DNA from 3 places in the Thermoanaerobacter ethanolicus JW 200 genome. Region 2 is predicted to be linked to each of the others. Evidence: riboswitches for the same ligand, from Rfam matches in the RefSeq annotation. Region 2 holds a riboswitch; each other region holds the start of a gene.
What was found. Region 2 has a riboswitch for thiamine pyrophosphate ahead of thiT (energy-coupled thiamine transporter ThiT). Riboswitches for the same ligand answer to the same signal wherever they lie in the genome.
Positions count from the first base shown of each region.

Region 1: it holds a riboswitch for thiamine pyrophosphate, as region 2 does, so the genes downstream of both, thiD (bifunctional hydroxymethylpyrimidine kinase/phosphomethylpyrimidine kinase) here and thiT (energy-coupled thiamine transporter ThiT) in region 2, are expected to answer to the same signal.
Region 3: it holds a riboswitch for thiamine pyrophosphate, as region 2 does, so the genes downstream of both, thiC (phosphomethylpyrimidine synthase ThiC) here and thiT (energy-coupled thiamine transporter ThiT) in region 2, are expected to answer to the same signal.

Region 1 covers NZ_CP033580.1:1,183,487-1,189,580, reverse strand. The annotation lists gene cytX (putative hydroxymethylpyrimidine transporter CytX) at 1-611, opposite strand, end outside; gene thiW (energy coupling factor transporter S component ThiW) at 640-1,125, opposite strand; gene thiM (hydroxyethylthiazole kinase) at 1,118-1,912, opposite strand; gene thiE (thiamine phosphate synthase) at 1,909-2,550, opposite strand; gene thiD (bifunctional hydroxymethylpyrimidine kinase/phosphomethylpyrimidine kinase) at 2,554-3,348, opposite strand; TPP riboswitch at 3,406-3,508, opposite strand; gene EB239_RS05845 (iron-containing alcohol dehydrogenase) at 3,893-5,092, opposite strand; partial or broken gene EB239_RS15210 (hypothetical protein) at 5,492-5,548, opposite strand; gene hydE ([FeFe] hydrogenase H-cluster radical SAM maturase HydE) at 5,995-6,094, shown strand, end outside.
Region 2 covers NZ_CP033580.1:143,368-149,461, forward strand. The annotation lists gene mgtA (magnesium-translocating P-type ATPase) at 1-226, opposite strand, end outside; M-box (ykoK) riboswitch at 591-758, opposite strand; gene EB239_RS00850 (phosphatase PAP2 family protein) at 822-1,358, opposite strand; gene thiT (energy-coupled thiamine transporter ThiT) at 1,790-2,428, opposite strand; TPP riboswitch at 2,491-2,593, opposite strand; gene EB239_RS00860 (ABC transporter ATP-binding protein) at 2,716-4,599, opposite strand; gene EB239_RS00865 (ABC transporter ATP-binding protein) at 4,596-6,094, opposite strand, start outside.
Region 3 covers NZ_CP033580.1:2,626,066-2,632,159, reverse strand. The annotation lists gene EB239_RS13060 (6-phosphofructokinase) at 1-249, shown strand, start outside; gene EB239_RS13055 (Na+/H+ antiporter NhaC family protein) at 274-1,638, opposite strand; gene EB239_RS13050 (universal stress protein) at 1,669-2,808, opposite strand; gene rd (rubredoxin) at 2,926-3,084, opposite strand; gene thiC (phosphomethylpyrimidine synthase ThiC) at 3,170-4,468, opposite strand; TPP riboswitch at 4,514-4,621, opposite strand; SAM riboswitch class I at 4,806-4,916, shown strand; gene EB239_RS13035 (homoserine dehydrogenase) at 4,984-6,094, shown strand, end outside.

The DNA of each region.
Region 1 (6,094 bases), 1.0 Mb from region 2:
TATATAAAGCTAGATTTTCTATTTTCACTGTTGATCGTATAATCTCCTACTAAAGGCAGCCATGATACAGGCATAGCAACGGCAAGTTCGATTGCATCTACAAAACTTATATTACCTGTTGGTGTTAAAATTTTCCCGCCCTTTAAAAATACTACAACACCAATAGTCAATATAAACAACAATATTACTGCAATGTTATTTACCCAGTATGCTTCACTTTCAAAAAATAGTGACCATAATAAAACAGATGTGCCTACAAAAAGTATTCCTACACCAACAGACATACCAATGGCACCATTAAAAGCTTTTGCTGATTGTATAATCATGACTGCTGTCCATCCAATCAATTGTAGAATGTTTAGTGCTCCTAAAAAAATTGTACCTTTATTGCCCAAAACAACTTTTGTTGATTTTATTGCTGGCAACTTAAGGATGTATGACATAAGCCCCCCAAGCGAGAAAAATAATGTACCAATGATATGGCCTATTAAAATAGCCAACAAGCCTTTAGTTAAACCTAGAGGTGCAAATAGCGAACCTGTATAGATTTCAGCAATTGAGATTGCTGCACCTGCCCATATTAGAAAAAGGGTAAAATTTTTAATTTTCATGATTCACACCCGCCTTTCTAAAGTAAGTTTATGAGATAAATTTCTTATATTTTACTAAAACCAATACCACTACATATCCTATAACCGAGCCTATTGTACTGGAAAGCGAAAATGGAATGACAAACATAAAAGCCGCACCGGAACTTCCAAGTATATACTTAGCTATAGGATAAGAAAGCAAAGCCCCTATAATGCCTGTACCTATAACTTCTCCTATAGAGGCAAAATAAAATTTACGTGTAAATCTATAAAGATATCCAGCAATGAACGCACCAACCATTCCTCCTGGAAATGCCAAAAGCGATCCAACACCAAGGATGTTCCTCAAAAGTCCTATAATAAAAGCTACTTCTAACGCTCCCCAAGGGCCCAAAAAAACTGCTGAAATAACATTAATAGCATGTTGAACAGGTGTAACTTTGGCAGCACCTACACTAAACCATACATATTGAGAAGCAAAGGTGCCTATAGCAATAATAAGTGCCATAAAAGCCATACGATGTATTTTATTCATACTCCACCTTCTTATCTTTTTCTATTATCTCCGGCGTGAGATTATATATCTCATCAAAAAATGTCACTTTAAAACTGCCGGGCCCTTTGACATTGCTGCTTTGAGCGGCTCTTTCACCTGCTATTCCAAAAGCTACAAAAGCTTCTACTGTAGCTGCAAAATAATCTTCACATACTCCGCAGAAGCTCGCTACTACAGAGGTAAGCATACAACCTGTGCCAGTAACAGTGCCCATCATAGGATGCCCATTTTTTACATACGCAATTCTTTTTCCATCAGTAATTATGTCAGTAACACCTGACACTGCTACTACAACGTTGTACGCGTTTGCTAAATCTTTTGCAGCTTCAGAAATATCATCTGCTCCGCTTTGAGATTCTACACCGCGTATCTTCCCACCTTTGCCTGCAAGTATTGAAATCTCAGCACTATTCCCTTTTATCACAGAAATTTTTACCTCTTCTAATATCTTTTTTGAGCTTTGTGTCCTAAGCTTCGTAGCTCCCGCTCCAACAGGGTCTAATATAACTGGTACTTTAAGTCTATTTGCAGCCTTTCCTGCCTTTATCATCGCTTCTACTTGTTCATTTGTAAGAGTGCCTATATTTAAAACTAAAGCATCTGCTGCACTTACCATTTCTTCTACTTCTTCCAAGGCATGTGCCATGACTGGCAATGCTCCTATAGCCAGTGTTATATTAGCACAATCATTGACAGTAACTATATTTGTAATATGGTGAACTAAAGGTTTTTTCTCTCTTAAAATTTTCAACAATTCTTTTTTCATTTCAAATTCCTCCTATCGTTTATCGCTTTTGCTATAACCTCCAAAAGTTTTCTTGTATTGTTTTCTATATCCCCATAAAACACAGCTGAAACTGAAGATATCCCGTCTACTCCCGACTTTAACATGACTTCATAAGCATTATCTTTTGTTATACCTCCTATTGCAACTACGGGAATAGTGACTGCCTCTTTTATCTTTTTCAGCCCTTCTATTCCAATAGCTTCCGCCTCCGGCTTTGTAGGAGTCTTAAACACCGCTCCCACTCCTAAATAATCCGCTCCATCTCTTTGTGCTTTTAAAGCTTCTTCCACTGTCCTCGCTGATACCCCTACTATTTTATCATGACCTATTACTTTTCTTACAACATCTGCCGGCAAATCCTCCTGTCCAACGTGAACTCCATCTGCATCTACTGCCAAAGCTATATCCACTCTGTCGTTAATAATGAGAGGGATTCTATTTCTTTTTGTCACTTCTTTAACTTTGAGAGCAATTTCATAAAATTCCCTACTTGATATGTCTTTTTCTCTCAGTTGAATTACTGTTGCACCGCCTTTTATTGCTAATTCTACTGCGTCAGCAATATCCATATCCTTTATGTAAGACCTATCCGTTATAGCATAAAGGGTTAAGTCCATATCTCACACCTTCCTTATTTCTATATTCCAAAAATGGTTAGTGGGACCTACTCCATGCCCTATGGCCAACGAATGTTTTATAGCCCCTGTAATGTATGACTTCGCTCTTTTTATTGACTCAACTAAATCATAGCCTAAAGCGATATTGGCAGCTATAGCTGAGGAAAATGTGCAGCCTGTACCATGCGTGTTTTTAGTATCGATTCTCTCTGATGTAATTTCATAAAACTCTTTTCCATCGAAAAATACATCTAAAGCATCTCCTGTAAGATGTCCACCTTTTACCACCACTGTTTTTGCACCAAAATCTAAAATTCTTTTAGCTGCCTCTTTCATGTCATACACACTTTTGATTTCCCTTCCAATTAGCTCTCCTGCCTCCATAAGATTTGGCGTAACTACAAGGCTTAAAGGAATCAGTTCCTCTTTCAAAGCCTCCACTGCTTCCGGCTTCAATAAATAGCTTCCACTTTTTGAAATCATAACAGGGTCCAACACAATATTTTTTACATTGTAATCTTTTAACCCTTTTGCAACCATTTTAATTATGTCTTCATTAGACACCATACCTATCTTCACTGCATCTGGATATAAATCCTCAAAAATTGTCTTCATCTGCAAATACACCATATCAGGACTTATATCCTCAATTCCCAAAACCCCCATTGTATTTTGCGCTGTTATTGAAGTAATGACACTCATGCCGTATACTCCATGGGCTGAAAAAGTCTTTAAATCTGCCTGTATACCTGCTCCTCCCCCAGAGTCAGAGCCGGCAATAGTAAGGGCTAATTTCATAAAAACACCTCCAAATAATAAAATAAGCCCACCTGTGAGGTGAGCATTTTTACAAATGTTTTAAAAAGCATGCTTCCCTACGCAGGCATTACCCTGACAGGTTCAAAGGGTCGGGAACGAATCCCCTCTCAGCCACTTTTTGGCTCCCCTAGCACTTGTCATATTTAGTTTTAAGTAAATTGCTTAAACTAATTATACCACAAACGCAAAAGAATTCAACAATTATTTTGAAAATGATATCAATATTTAATGAGTTAAGTTATAAATTCCCCTTTTTCTGATAAAATTTAAGTGTTAACAAAAAAACATAAAATTACTGCCCTTAGCTCATTTTTGTAAGCTAAGGGCTCTCCTCAATTTCTCAGTCTTCATTTCTTATTTATCAAAAAGATATCCTATTTGAACTTGTTGTGCTATTGTTTGTCCTTCGCTGTCTGCAAAGATTAAAATTTCTTTGCCTTCAACATGGTTAAAATAATAACTATACTGTTCTTGTTCATTGCCTATTGTCTATCTGCTTGCTGTGAAATTTTTAAATTAAATTTTAGAAAGATTCTTCATAAATCTTGGCAATAACAGCTTCAGTTGCTTCCACTGGTGCATTAGAAAGCAATCCGTCCAGAGAAGGCGTAGTTTTAGCAAGCCTTACCAGAGTCGGAATATCCTCTTTTGTGAATCCAAAGTCCGAAAGTTTTTGGGTGCATCCTACCTTAAAGAGCCATTCTTCAACCTTTTTAGCTACATATTCTGCTTCAGCAGGCAGACCTTTTAGCCCAGGCACTATAGGACTATATACTTCAGCCAGAACTTCTGCAACAGATGGATAAATAGCCTTTACCACCGCAGGCAGTATAGCACCAAGTCCAAGACCATGAGCTATCTCGGGTTTTACTGCACTCAGAGGATGCTCTAGCGCATGGGTAAGGTGCAAAAGGCCATTGTCAAAAGAAATACCAGCTAAAGCAGAAGCGTAAAGCAAATAGTATCTGGCCACAAGGTTTTCAGGGTCATTTACAGCAGCGGGTAGGTAACGAACTATCAGCCTCACTGTTTCTTTTGCCATTAGGACGCTGTAAGGTGACGCTACAAGAGTGGTAGCAGCTTCGGTAACGTGGTTTAAAGCATCTATAGTAACCGCTATTGTCTGTTTTTTGTCAAGCTTTGTCATAAGGGAAGGGTCATCTATGGCATACATAGGATACAGGCAATCATAAGCAATTGCAGGCTTATAATTTTTTTCTGGGATTGTAGCCACCGCAAATCTGTCTACTTCGGTACCAGTACCATGAGTAAGGTTTATAGCTATAATAGGAGCAGCTTTTTCAGGTATGAATTTCTGTTCATAAAGTTCTCTTGCATTTTTATCAGTGTATTCCAGCAGTACAGCCACACTTTTCGCGGTATCTATAGGGCTGCCACCGCCAATGCCGATAACAGCTTTTGCCCCGGTTTCCCGGCCGATTTTGGCCGCCTCATCGATCATGTCAACAGTAGGATTGGGCCCAACTTTGTCATAAAGTGAATATTTGAATCCGAGTGTCTCAAGAGCCGGTTTTACCACATCCCAGGCCCCACTGGCTTTATAGGAACCTTTACCGGTTACAAGAATGACATTGTTGATACCTTTGTTTTTAAGAACTTCTAGAATATCTTTTATCTTTTTTATACTACCTATTCCAAAATAAGTCGTGTTTTTGCAGCGAAGTTCAAAAACCTTATTTGGATTTATTTTTGTTTCCCACACTTTAATTACCTCCTATTGTTAAATTTATAACAATCTCTGTATACAATTATAGCACTATCTTAGAAAATGGTCAACTCCAAGTTATAACATCTATTCTTATCTATTGCCTTTATTGCCCCATTTATAAATCCTTATAGTATAGTAAGTAACTATATTTACTTATTCTTTCTTTAAAGAAGTATGAAAGGATTCTATACATGCATTATCATAAGGACATCCTTTACTGCTAAATGAATGTTAATAATCGGCGTATACTAATAATATTAAAAGTCATGGGCTTGAAATTATCAAGCTTCCCTGACTTTTAACATATTTTTGTCTCACGTTTGCTAGTCTACAATTACAGTAGCTGTACCAGTGGATTTATGTCAATATGGTAGACACAAAAACTCGAAATTTTTATGCAGATTTTTTAATCAAATCCTCAAATTGTTGCGGAGTCATATACCCTATACTGCTATGTAGTCTTTTTCTATTATACCAAGCTTCAACTCTACTATAGTGTTTTTGAACTCTTCACTATATTTTCTTTGACCTCTTGGCATTTTGTGACACTTTCTCTCTTTATATTTTTATTTTAACCTGTTCGAGTTAAAGTATCTACAATAATATAATAACACCATATCACAACATTAAAGTAATGTGAATGGATATATTGACGATAACAAATATATTTTAAAAACATCTTTTCTTTTAGAGCATTAAATGTTAAACTCATATCGTAAAGGTTTCTCCTTCTATCAATGTTTTTAGCTTTAACAACTAATATTAGAGAAATACGGTACTTTCACGCATATTTTAAAAAATTACTCATTTTTATTTAGCCACAAAAAACTTTGCTATCTTTTTAATAATTTTATTTGCCAATTTGAAGTTTAAATTTATTGAGGTAGGTGAACTTTTTGTTAGAACTAATAAAAAAAGCTGAAGAAACACACACTCTCTCAAAGAATGAAATAGTTGAGCTTTTAAAGGACGATCAATATAACGATGAATTATTTA
Region 2 (6,094 bases):
GATTAATAAAAGCTTTAATCAATTGAATATACCAAGGAGCTGGTTTTTCATGGGCTACTTCATTTAAACCATACATTTCAAGTCTATCTTCTGCTTCCTCAGAAGTCAAACCTTCTCTATCTGTGCCTAATTGTGCCAAAACTTCATCTACATCTTTTTTCGCAAACTCAATTAATTGGGTAAGTATCGTATCTGTGAATCCATTTTTCTTTGCGATTTTGATCATTTCCATACACCTCCAAAACACAATAATAGACTAAGGCTGCTGAGTCTTTTGCAACCTTACAGTTACAGTATTTGTTTTTTTGTGAAAAACTTTCGCACTTAGACGATGGAATTAAAAGGAATTGTTTTGGAGGTATATGTAATAGGACATCAAAAGAAGGGATAAATAGGCATTTTAAGAAATAGCAAAATTTATTGAAAAGGCCACGTGTGAGAAGAATGGACGTGGCCTCAAACTATGCCCATCCTTCTTCAATGTCATATTACATATACCTTTATAGCTTTTACTACTACCTCCACCGTCCATTCTTCTCACCTCCGTTTTTTCGCAAATTAAAAAACCTCTCAACGAATGAAAGAGGTTTTTTAACATTTCAATTCGTTGAGCTTTGGCACTATACAGCTTTGGAGCATCCTCCAGCTGCATTAAGTAAAACCTTAATTCGGTAATACTTGTTGACCCGTTAGCATCTCTCGATGTTTCCGGGCAGCAGCGTATATCTGTATAGGAGCCTCACCTAACGATTGTATTAACTTGTGCCCTTCTACATTATATTCTTCTATTTACAATCTGTCAATCTATTTTGAAAAATTTTTTACAAAAACAACTTTGTAGCTATAAAATGGGTTAGATAAGAAAAAGTAATACCTATCGTTGAGCCCATTAATACATCTGAAGGATAATGCAGTCCAATGTATATCCTTGAAATCCCTACAAGTACTGCCAGCGAAATAAAGAACAGTGCAAGGCTTGGAAAAAACATTGAAAAAGTCATAGCAAGTGAAAAACTGGCAGTAGCGTGACCTGAAGGAAAAGAATAATCTTTTAAAAGATGTTTAAAAGTATTTGTATTAGCTAATACCATATAAGGCCTTGGTCTTGTATATTTTCTTTTTAAGAGCTGAACAAACAAATGGCTGCTTACAAGAGCAGTTAAAGCTTCTAAAGCAGAGGCTTTCACATTGTTTTTTCCGAAAAATATTAAAGATAAGCAAGAAAATATTGTAAAAAAAGGACCTCCTATATGAGTTATTTTAGGCATTATTTTGTCCAATATATTACATTTTATTCTTTTGTTTATATAGAAAAAAATGTTTTTGTCTTTGTCAAGAAGCACTCTTTTTATTTGCATCAGCAAAATCCCCTCCCTATAATCTCATTTCACTAATGCTTTCATCGAAATTTTTCAGCACAATTTCACACACTCTATCAGCGGAATTTTTATAAACCAATTCTTCCATTCTTTTTTCATATACTTAAGTTTATCAAGGTTTTCAAACAACAATTCTCTTAACTTTCAAAAGGATTTTATATTCTTTATATCTACAATTATATATACATTATCGTACTTTTCAAAAGCTTTTTCAACAGCCTTTGCTACTCTTTTATGGCCTGTTCCTATTTATCCATGGGCTTTCCCATAACCTTTGATTAAATTATCTTATGATAACATTAAAAAAACATTATAGGGATGTTAATTTTATGTTAAATTTTTTCTTACAAAATATTATACCATTATTTTGGCTATCCATTGAAAAAAAATAAAAAAGGGGAAATACCCCTTTAAGCAATTGCTTTCTTTTTAATTTCCTCGATAGCATTTCTAACTTGAGGAATTAGTGAAACTGCAAAACATATTGCCACTTCTACACCTATTATGCTTCCATTAACTAAAAGTGAATAAACTATAGGACTCATTCCTTTTGGCGCATAGCTTGCAAAAAAGAATACTCCGGATAAAAAGTGAGAGAAAAATCGTCCAAATCCGCCGACTAAAATTCCCAAACTCAGGTTTTTTCTAAAAAAGCCAGCAAGTCCTAATGCACCAAAAGCCAAAGGATAGTCGAGAAGTACTTGCACCCATTGGACTATAAAGGGGTCTTGAATAAGTTGCAAAAGTCCATATGCCATGCCAACAATCACACCAGGACCTGGTCCATAATAATACGCAAATATAAAAAGTGGAAGCATGCTGGCAGGCGTTATGGAACCACCCTGTGGCCAATGGTAAAACCTTATATATGACAGCACAAAAGAAATAGCGATTGAAAGTGCTCCGTAGACAAGCATCTTTGTGTCAAATTTGACACTTCTTCGCATCAGATATAAAAGAAAAGCTGCCAATAAAATTGCCAATATAACTGATAAGGTCACTGGTTTTATTTTGGCAAAATCAGAAAATATACTTATAATGTAGGACATAATAAAAAACACCTCCATGATATTTAGAGGCTATGTTCGCTGAAAAAAATACCGCGAAATGCGGTATTTTTGAGCCGCATTCCCTACGGAGGCATTACCCTCATCAGGTTCCAAGGGTTTGGCATCAATGCCATCTCAGCCATTAAGGCTCCCCCAGCGGACATAACCACCTATTTTGTTTTCACCTTTAATTTATCATTTTCTGTAGTCTGTGTCAAGAATAATTATCAAATGCGGATGGCCAAGCTTTGTAGGTTGCTGACGTTTTGCACACACATCAAATGGTATTAACTTGCCATCTCTTCCTCTTTTTCAAACTGACTGTTATAGAGACTTGCATAAAAACCGCCTTTTTTAAGAAGCTCTTCGTGGGTACCTTGCTCTATAATATCTCCATGGTTCATGACAAGTATCAAGTCAGCATCCCTTATCGTAGAAAGCCTATGAGCGATTATAAAGCTTGTGCGTCCTTTCATAAGGTAATCCATCGCTTTTTGTATTTGTATTTCTGTAAGGGTATCTACAGAGCTTGTAGCCTCATCGAGTATGAGAATTTTGGGATCTTTCAAAATAGCTCTTGCTATAGTTAGTAACTGCTTTTGCCCTTGAGAAATATTTGTGGTCTCTTCATTTAATACCATGTTATAGCCCCCTGGCAATGTCCTTACAAAACTGTCAACATGAGCTGCCTTAGCAGCTTTTATAACTTCCTCATCAGTAGCATCGAGACGGCCATATCTTATATTGTCCATAATAGTACCATTGTAAAGCCAAGTATCCTGAAGCACCATGCCAAAAAGTGAACGCAAATCTTCTCTCGTAAAATCTCTTATATCATGCCCGTCAATCAAAATAGCTCCTTCATTCACATCGTAAAAGCGCATTAAAAGTTTCACTATAGTAGTCTTTCCTGCACCAGTAGGACCGACAATTGCAACTTTTTGTCCTGCCTTAATAGAAGCAGAAAAGTTATTTATCACCATTTTATCAGGTCTATATCCAAAACGAACATTTCTAAACTCCACATTCCCTTTTATATCTTCAATTTTTACAGGCTGTGGATTATCTGGAACTTCCTCTTCTTCCTCCAAAAACTCAAATACTCTTTCTGCACAGGCAGCAGTTTGTTGCAGTATATTGGAAATATTTGCAATCTGAGCAATAGGCTGTGTAAAAGATCGGATGTACTGTATAAACGCCTGAATATCCCCCACTTCTATTGCATTTTTTATGACCAACCAACTACCCAAAACTGTAACCGCCACATAACCCAAGTTTCCTATTACATTCATAAGTGGCATCATAATACCTGTCAAAAACTGTGACTTCCAAGCTGCTCCGTACAAAGTGTTATTTAATACATCAAACTTTTCAATGCTCTTTTTCTCTCCATTAAAAGCCTTTACTATATTATGGCCTCCATATACTTCCTCCACATGACCATTTACATGCCCTAAATAATCCTGCTGCTCTCTAAAATACATTTGTGAATGTTTGACAATAAAGGCAATTACCAAAGAAGACAAAGGAATTATCAAAAGCGCCACTAAAGTCATAAGCCAGTTTATGGTAAACATCATAATCAAAACGCCTACTACTGTCGTCACAGAAGTGATTATCTGAGTCAAGCTTTGATTGAGAGTCTGAGTAATTGTATCCACGTCATTTGTAATACGTGACAATATTTCCCCTTGATTTGTGCTTTCAAAATATTTCAAAGGCAGGCGGTTAATTTTTTCAGAAATTTCTTTTCTAAATCTATAGGTAACTTTCATCGCAACCCCAGACATTATCCATCCTTGCAGGTATCCGAATAAAGCACTTAAACCATATAAGCCTATGAGAATTAGAATTATCTTTCCTACATATTCAAAGTCTATGCCACTGCCTTGCCCTGTTATTTTATTCATTACACCTTCAAAAATTTTGGTTATGGCTTTACTGAGTATTTTAGGACCCGCAATGGAGAAGGAAGCACTAAGAGCTGCTAATATAAATACACTTATTATAGAAATTTTATAAGCTGATAAATATTTTATCAACTTTTTCATTGTGCCTTTAAAATCTCGCGCTTTTTCTCCACCGCGAACCATGCCATGGGGACCGCCTCCCATTCCTGGCCCGCGAAGTCTGGGCATCTGTTTGGGGTCTATTCTTCTATTTTCACTCATGCCAATTCCTCCTCCGACAGCTGTGATAAAGCTATTTCTCTGTAAGTTTGACAGTTTTTAAGTAGGTCTTTGTGTTTCCCTATGCCCACAATTTTACCTTCTTCAAGCACTATTATTTGGTCTGCATGCAAAAGAGTTGACACCCTTTGTGACACCATTATAACAGTGCTTGATTTTAGCCTTTCTCTTAAGGCTTTCCTTAAAGCTGACTCTGTTTTGAAGTCAAGAGCTGAAAAACTTTCATCAAAAATGTATATTTCAGGCTTTTTAACAAGAGCACGAGCAATGGAAAGCCTCTGCTTTTGCCCTCCTGAAACGTTTGTTCCTCCTTGTGCAATCTCTGAATCAAATTTCTTGGTCTTTTCATTTATAAATTCCATTGCTTGTGCAATTTCTGCTGCTTCTTTTACTTCCTCGTCCGTAGCCTGGTCATTTCCGTATTTCAAATTTGATTTAATTGTACCACTGAAAAGCCAACTTTTTTGGGGTACATATCCTATTCTGCTGCGTAAATCTTCCTGCCTTACCTCTCTTACATCTACACCATCAACCAAAACCTGTCCTTCTGTCACATCGTAAAATCTCAAGATCAAATTCACTAAGGTACTCTTTCCAGAACCTGTTCTTCCTATTATGCCTACTGTCTGCCCTGGCAAAACCTTGAAGTTTATATCCTTTAAAGCGTATTCTTCAGCACCTGGATATTTAAAAGATACATTCCTAAATTCTACAGTTCCAGCCATATTTTCATTAAATTGTTTTGGATTTTCTGGGTCTTTTATAGAAGGCTCTGTAGCCAAAACCTCAGCAATACGCTCTGCCGATACTGATGCTCTTGGTATCATTATAAACAGCATTGAGAACATCAAAAATGCAAAGATAATCTGTATAGCGTATTGCATAAATGCCATCATGTCTCCAACTTGCATGCTGGAATTTTGGATTTGGTGAGCTCCTACCCATACTATCAAAAGAGTAATTCCATTCATCACAAGCATCATAGATGGAAATATAAATGCCATAGCACGATTTACAAAAAGCCCTACTTTTGTAATATCTTGATTAGCTTTGTCAAAGCGCTCTTCTTCAAATTTTTGATTATTAAAAGCTCTTACCACCATTATTCCTGACAAATTTTCACGAGTAACTAAGTTTAATCTATCAATCAATTTTTGCATTAGCATAAACTTGGGCATCGCAATGGAGTACAATGCTGATATTATACCTAAAAGTACTATTACTGCTAAAGCTATAATCCAAGACATTGAAACACTTTTGCTAAGTGCTCTAAATACACCACCTATACCCATTATAGGCGCATAAAACACCATTCTTATCATAATTACAAGAAGCATTTGTATTTGTGTAATATCATTTGTAGTTCTTGTTATCAAAGAAGCCGTAGAAAATTTGTCAAATTCAGCATTAGAGAAGCTCTCTACTCTTGCAAATAAATCTCTTCTCAAATCTCTCGCTACTCCAGCTGCCACTTTTG
Region 3 (6,094 bases), 430 kb from region 2:
GGTGAAACCGGGAAAATGATAAGCCTTGTAAGAGAAAGAAATTACCAATACACTGTTAAAACGGATATTGTAGATGTTGATAAAGTGTGTAACAAGGAGAAAAAAGTGCCTTTAAATTGGATAAATGAAGAAGGTAATTATGTCACTGAAGAATTTTTTGATTATGCAAGACCCCTTATACAAGGAGAAGTGAAGGTCCCTATGGTAGAAGGGCTACCTTATTATACAAACTTAAAATATGCGATATAAAAGCAGGAATAAAATCCTGCTTTTTTAAAATTCTTCTATTGTAGCATTGCTATATTGTTTATTACTTTCTATAAACACGATAAGTATTGATAATATAGGGAATAATAGATTTAAATAAGCATAGGGAAGATAGTCAATGACTTTTACTCCTAAAACTGCAGAAGGAAGCATTGCTGCTAAATTCCAAGGTATTATACCGGCAAGTATCATGCCTGAATCTGCTATTGCTCTTACCATCATATCACTTTTTACGTTAAGATTTCTAAATACGTCTAACATTATGCGGGAAGGTAAAATTACAGAAAGGGCTTGATTGCAAGTTATTACTGCCATTAAAGTGCTTAATAACATTGTGACCAAATAGGCAATTTTAGGGTTTTTAATTTTTTGGGCTTTTCTAAAAACTGCTTTTATAATTCCTGTCCCTTCTAATATTCCAGAGAGAGCGGTAGCAAAGGTTACTACTCCTATCATTGGGAAGATTGAAATCATACCTCCTCCTGAAAAGATAGATTTAAATTCTGGAATATTAGATATATTTCCCAACATAATGACTTTTAAAGAATCTATAGGGTTATAACCATTTAGTAAAGAGACAAAGTAGGAGAGAAGGACAGCAATTGAAAGATTTATCTTTGTAGAAATCCTGAAAAAAGCCAACGTTATAATCATTATAGGAGCTAAAAACAAGAAAAAGTTTATTTTATAATTTTTCAAAATTATAGCTGCAAGATTGTCAAAGGTGTGCGGCGAAGAAATATTAATGTGAAGACTTAAAAGATAGTACAATAAACCAGTTAATACAAAAGTAGGAATCGCGGTTTTAAAAAGAGATTTAAGTACATTGTATTGTTCAATTTCTCCCATATCTGACAGAAGAATAACATTTCCTGCAAGGGGAGAAGTCCTATCTCCTATAAAAGAACCGGATATTACTGCACCAGCAACTATTGGAAGAGAATAGCTAAAGCCATGGGCTAGTCCCATTATTACTATCCCAATAGTACTAGCGGTTCCTACAGCTGTACCTAAAATCATTGAGATAATAGAGGTTGTGATAAAAGACACCACCAAAAAAGCTTGTGGTTTTAAAAAGTGGGAGGCGTAGTAAATAAGAGCAGGAAGGGTTCCATTCTGTTTCCACAAGGCAACGAGGGCTCCTATCAAAAGGAGTATAATCATCACATTTATACCTTTTTTAATTCCTTTAATTGACATATTGACAAGTTCTTGAGGCGAAAAACCGTTTATCAAAACAATAGCAAAGGTTATTATATAGCTTATAAAAAGCGGTATATAGGGAGGTTGGTGAAAAACTAATACCATTGTCATGGTTATTGCTAAAATTAACAAAAAAGTTATAAGTGAGATTCTAAATTTGTTTTCCATTTTTCACTGCTCCTTTTAGTAATGAAGAAGTTATTTATAAGGTATTACGTGAATTTCTATATTTTTTGCTTTTTTAATTAACTTTATAACAGTAGAACCTCTAAAAAAGGTTTGCAGTCTTGACCTTTGAGAATGCCCTATTATTATTTGTGTAATGTGCATTTGCTTTGCAAATTTTAAAAGCTCATCAGACACGCTTTTTCCTGTCAATGTGTAGACTTCTGCTCCTAATTGTTTTGCTAACATAAAATGGCTTTCTAAAACTTCTTTATCTTTTTCAGTAAGTTTAGGTGCAAGAAAATGTGTACAGTTTACATACACTACTACCCAATCACATTTGAATCTTCTTGCTCTCCTTGCACCCCTTCTTATAAGCTTTTTAGATAGTGGATTTGGTGTTATACACACCATTATTTTTTCATTTGTTTCCCATGTATCAGTTATTCCATGCTCTTTCATATATTCTTCTAATTCTATATCTACTTCTTCGGCGGTAAGTCTTAGCATTAACTCTCTTAAAGCATTTAAATTTCCCTTTCTAAAAAAGTTAGATAGACACTCATCGACTTTGCTTACTGGATAAATATCTCCTCTTTTTAATCGATTAAGCAAAGCATCAGGAGTCAAATCTACAGCAACAATTTCATCTGCGCTATCGACTATGCTGTCAGGGATTGTTTCTCTTACAGCAACACCTGTGATTTGTTGAATAACGTCATTTAAACTTTCTAAATGTTGGATGTTAAGTGTTGTAATTACATTTATTCCATGGCGCAAAATTTCTTCCACATCTTCATATCTTTTTTTGTGCTTAGAGCCAGGCGCATTCGTATGTGCCAATTCATCTATCAAAACTACTTCTGGTTTACGAGCAATTATGGCGTCGGTATCCATTTCTTCTAATATCATGCCGTGGTATTCAATTTTTTTTCGCGGGATTATTTCTAAATTTCCTATTTGTGCTTCTGTCTCTTTTCTTCCATGAGTTTCCACATAACCTATTACTACATCTTGACCTCTTTTAAGACGCCTGTTGCCTTCATTGAGCATTGCATAAGTTTTTCCAACACCAGGAGCATATCCTAAGAATATTTTTAATTTTCCTCGCTGTTGCTTTTTTATAATTTCTAAAGCTTCTTCAGGAGTTAACCTCCTAAAACCTTCACTCATTAAATTTACACGCCCTCCACAGTTTGATTATATCTTTGTTTGAGCATAATGATTTCATACAACTATAATAATATGAATCTTATTAAAAATCAATAAAAAGAGAGAGCAATTGCTCCCTCACATTTTTTCAAACATATCTTTTCCTACTCCACAGTCCGGGCAGACCCAATCATCAGGCAATTCTTCAAAAGGAGTTCCTGGTTCAATTCCTTGTGATGGGTCTCCTTCTTCTGGATCATAGATGTACCCGCATACTGTGCACTGCCACTTTTCCATAAAAAATACCCCCTTGATGTTTTCCTCTATTATAGCAGAAATTAGCAAAGAAAATCAAGGGGGGAATGTAAATAAGGCAAAGGTATTAGCAAGTCATAGTTGAAGTTCCAAGGTACTCACTGACAATTTTCATAGCGCAGAATTTTCCGCACATACTGCAAGTTTTGGCTGTAGATATGTTTTTATTGACGCGATATTTAAAAGCTTTATCAGGGTCTATAGAAAGCTTTATTTGGTCATCCCAGTTTAAGGCTTTTCTAGCTCTAGCCATAGTTAAATCTTTTTCTTTAGCACCTTTTACGCCTTTTGCGATATCTGCAGCATGGGCAGCTATTTTTGCTGCAATAACGCCTTCTTTGACATCTTCTTTGTCTGGAAGTCCGAGATGTTCAGCGGGTGTAACATAGCAAAGGAAATCAGCACCAGAAGCTGCTGCAATTGCTCCTCCGATTGCTGAAGTTATGTGGTCATAACCAGGAGCTATATCAGTCACAATAGGGCCAAGCACATAAAAAGGAGCGTTGTGACAAAGTTGTTTTTGAAGTTTTACATTTGCTTCAATTTGGTCAATTGGCACATGCCCGGGTCCTTCTACCATAACTTGAACTCCTGCCTCTCGAGATTTCTTTACCAATTCGCCAAGGATTATAAGTTCTTGAATTTGTGCTGCGTCTGTAGCATCTTCAAGACAACCTGGACGCAGTCCATCTCCTAAGCTTAGAGTTATGTCATATTTTTTAGCAATATCAAGGAGCCTATCAAAATGTTTATACAAAGGATTTTCTTTGTCGTTATGGAGCATCCAAGCAATTGTAAAGGAGCCACCGCGGCTTACTATATCCATCACTCGGCCGTTGTCTTTAAGCTTTTTCAATGATTCAAATGTTAGACCACAGTGGACTGTAATAAAATCAACCCCGTCTTTTGCTTGTTCTTCTATAACTTCAAAAATAAATTCTTCAGGCATAGCTACAATGCTACCGTATTTGGATATAGATTCTACAGCTGCTTGATACATAGGGACAGTGCCTACAGGGACAGGGGAATTTTCAAGTATTTTTCTACGAGATTGGTTAATGTCGCCCCCTGTGCTTAAATCCATTACCGCATCTGCTCCAGCTTTTACAGCAACATTTAATTTTTCAATTTCTTTTTCAATTTCAGGGTATGCATCAGAGGTTCCTATATTGGCATTTACTTTTGTCGATAAACCCCTTCCTATGCCTTTGGGAATGAGGTTTTTGTGGTTGATGTTTGATGGTATTACTATTTCTCCTTTTTTAACTCCTTCTAAAATAAATTCTTCGTCTACTCCTTCATACTCTGCGACTATTTTCATCTCTTTTGTGACAATGCCTGAAAGGGCGTATTCCAATTGTGTCATAATAAAAACCTCCTTAAAAAATAAATAAACCATGGGGATTATAGCCATGGCAGATGACCACATCCCTACGCAGGTACTAACCTAACAGGTTCGATGGGTTAAAAGGCAACACCTTTTTCTCAGCCGGTTACGCCGGCACCCCATGTGGCAAATATTAAATTTTTATAATCGATAGAGTATAAATATTATACAATATTATTATACCACTAAAAAAAATCGGCGTATATTAAAATTTAGAAAAAATTTAAGAAAGAGTACAAAAAAAGTTCTTGACTTTACAGTTTCAAAGTGATAACATAGATTACAACATGCAAAATTGAATATATTACACACAAACCTCTTATCAAGAGTGGTGGAGGGACTGGCCCGATGAAACCCGGCAACCGGCATTTATATGCGTCTGGTGCCAAATCCTGCAGGTTAGGGTGTCTAACCTGAGAGATGAGAGGAGTGGCGGATTATTAGGCCCTCTTCTCATTGAGAAGAGGGCCTAAAAATTTATTTGGAGGTGTGACATGAAAATAAAAATCGGATTATTAGGACTTGGAACAGTAGGAACAGGAGTATATAAATTGATAACTTCAAGAGGAGGTCATATAAGGGAGAGTACAGGGGTTTATCCTGAGATAAAGAAGATACTCGTGAAAAATCTCAATAAGCCAAGGAAAGTGAAGGTAGAAGGACTACTTACCCAAAATGCTGAAGAAATTTTGAAAGATAAAGAGATAAAAATAGTTATTGAAGCAATAGGAGGTATTTCTCCAGCTTACGAATATGTGAAGGAGGCTTTGGCTTCAGGGAAGCATGTAATCACTGCAAATAAAGAATTGATAGCTAAGCATGGAGAAGAATTAAATGAAATAGCAGAAAAGAATAGAGTATTTCTAAAATGTGAGGCAAGTGTAGGTGGGGCTATACCTATACTGCATCAAATTGATAGATTAAAAATTACAGATGAAATAGATTTTGTAGGCGGTATAATAAATGGCACTACTAATTATATTCTCACCAAAATGACTACTGAAGGTAGAAGTTATAAAGAAGCACTTAAAGAAGCCCAGCAATTAGGATATGCAGAAGCAAATCCCGATTATGACGTAAAAGGCTTTGATGCCCTTTATAAACTTGCTATATTAATGAGGAAAGTGTTCAATATAAACGTGCCAGTAAATTCTATAACCAGAAAAGGAATAGACGAAATCACGACTCAAGATTTAAATTACATCAATAAGTGGGGATATAAAATAAAATTATTTGCCTGGGGCAAAAAAGTCAAAGATGGCATCTTTGCAGGAGTGGAACCAGTTTTAGTCGAAGAAAATAATATTTTGTCAAGGATAAACGACGTAAATAATGCTATCATACTTAGAGGGGATAGTTTTGGTGAATATGTTTTTGTAGGAAAAGGTGCTGGAGAACTTCCTACAGGGGATGCTGTAGTGGCAGATTTAATTGATATATTGTTAAACTATGATATCAAAGATAATAAGAGGATAAACTTTCTTCCAATTCGTCAGGGAAGTTTTACAGATACTTTTTATATAAGGCTTGAAACTCATAAAGAAAATATTTTAGGTTTGAAAAAAGTTTTAAAGTTTTTAAAAGAACAAAAAGTATCAATTGTGG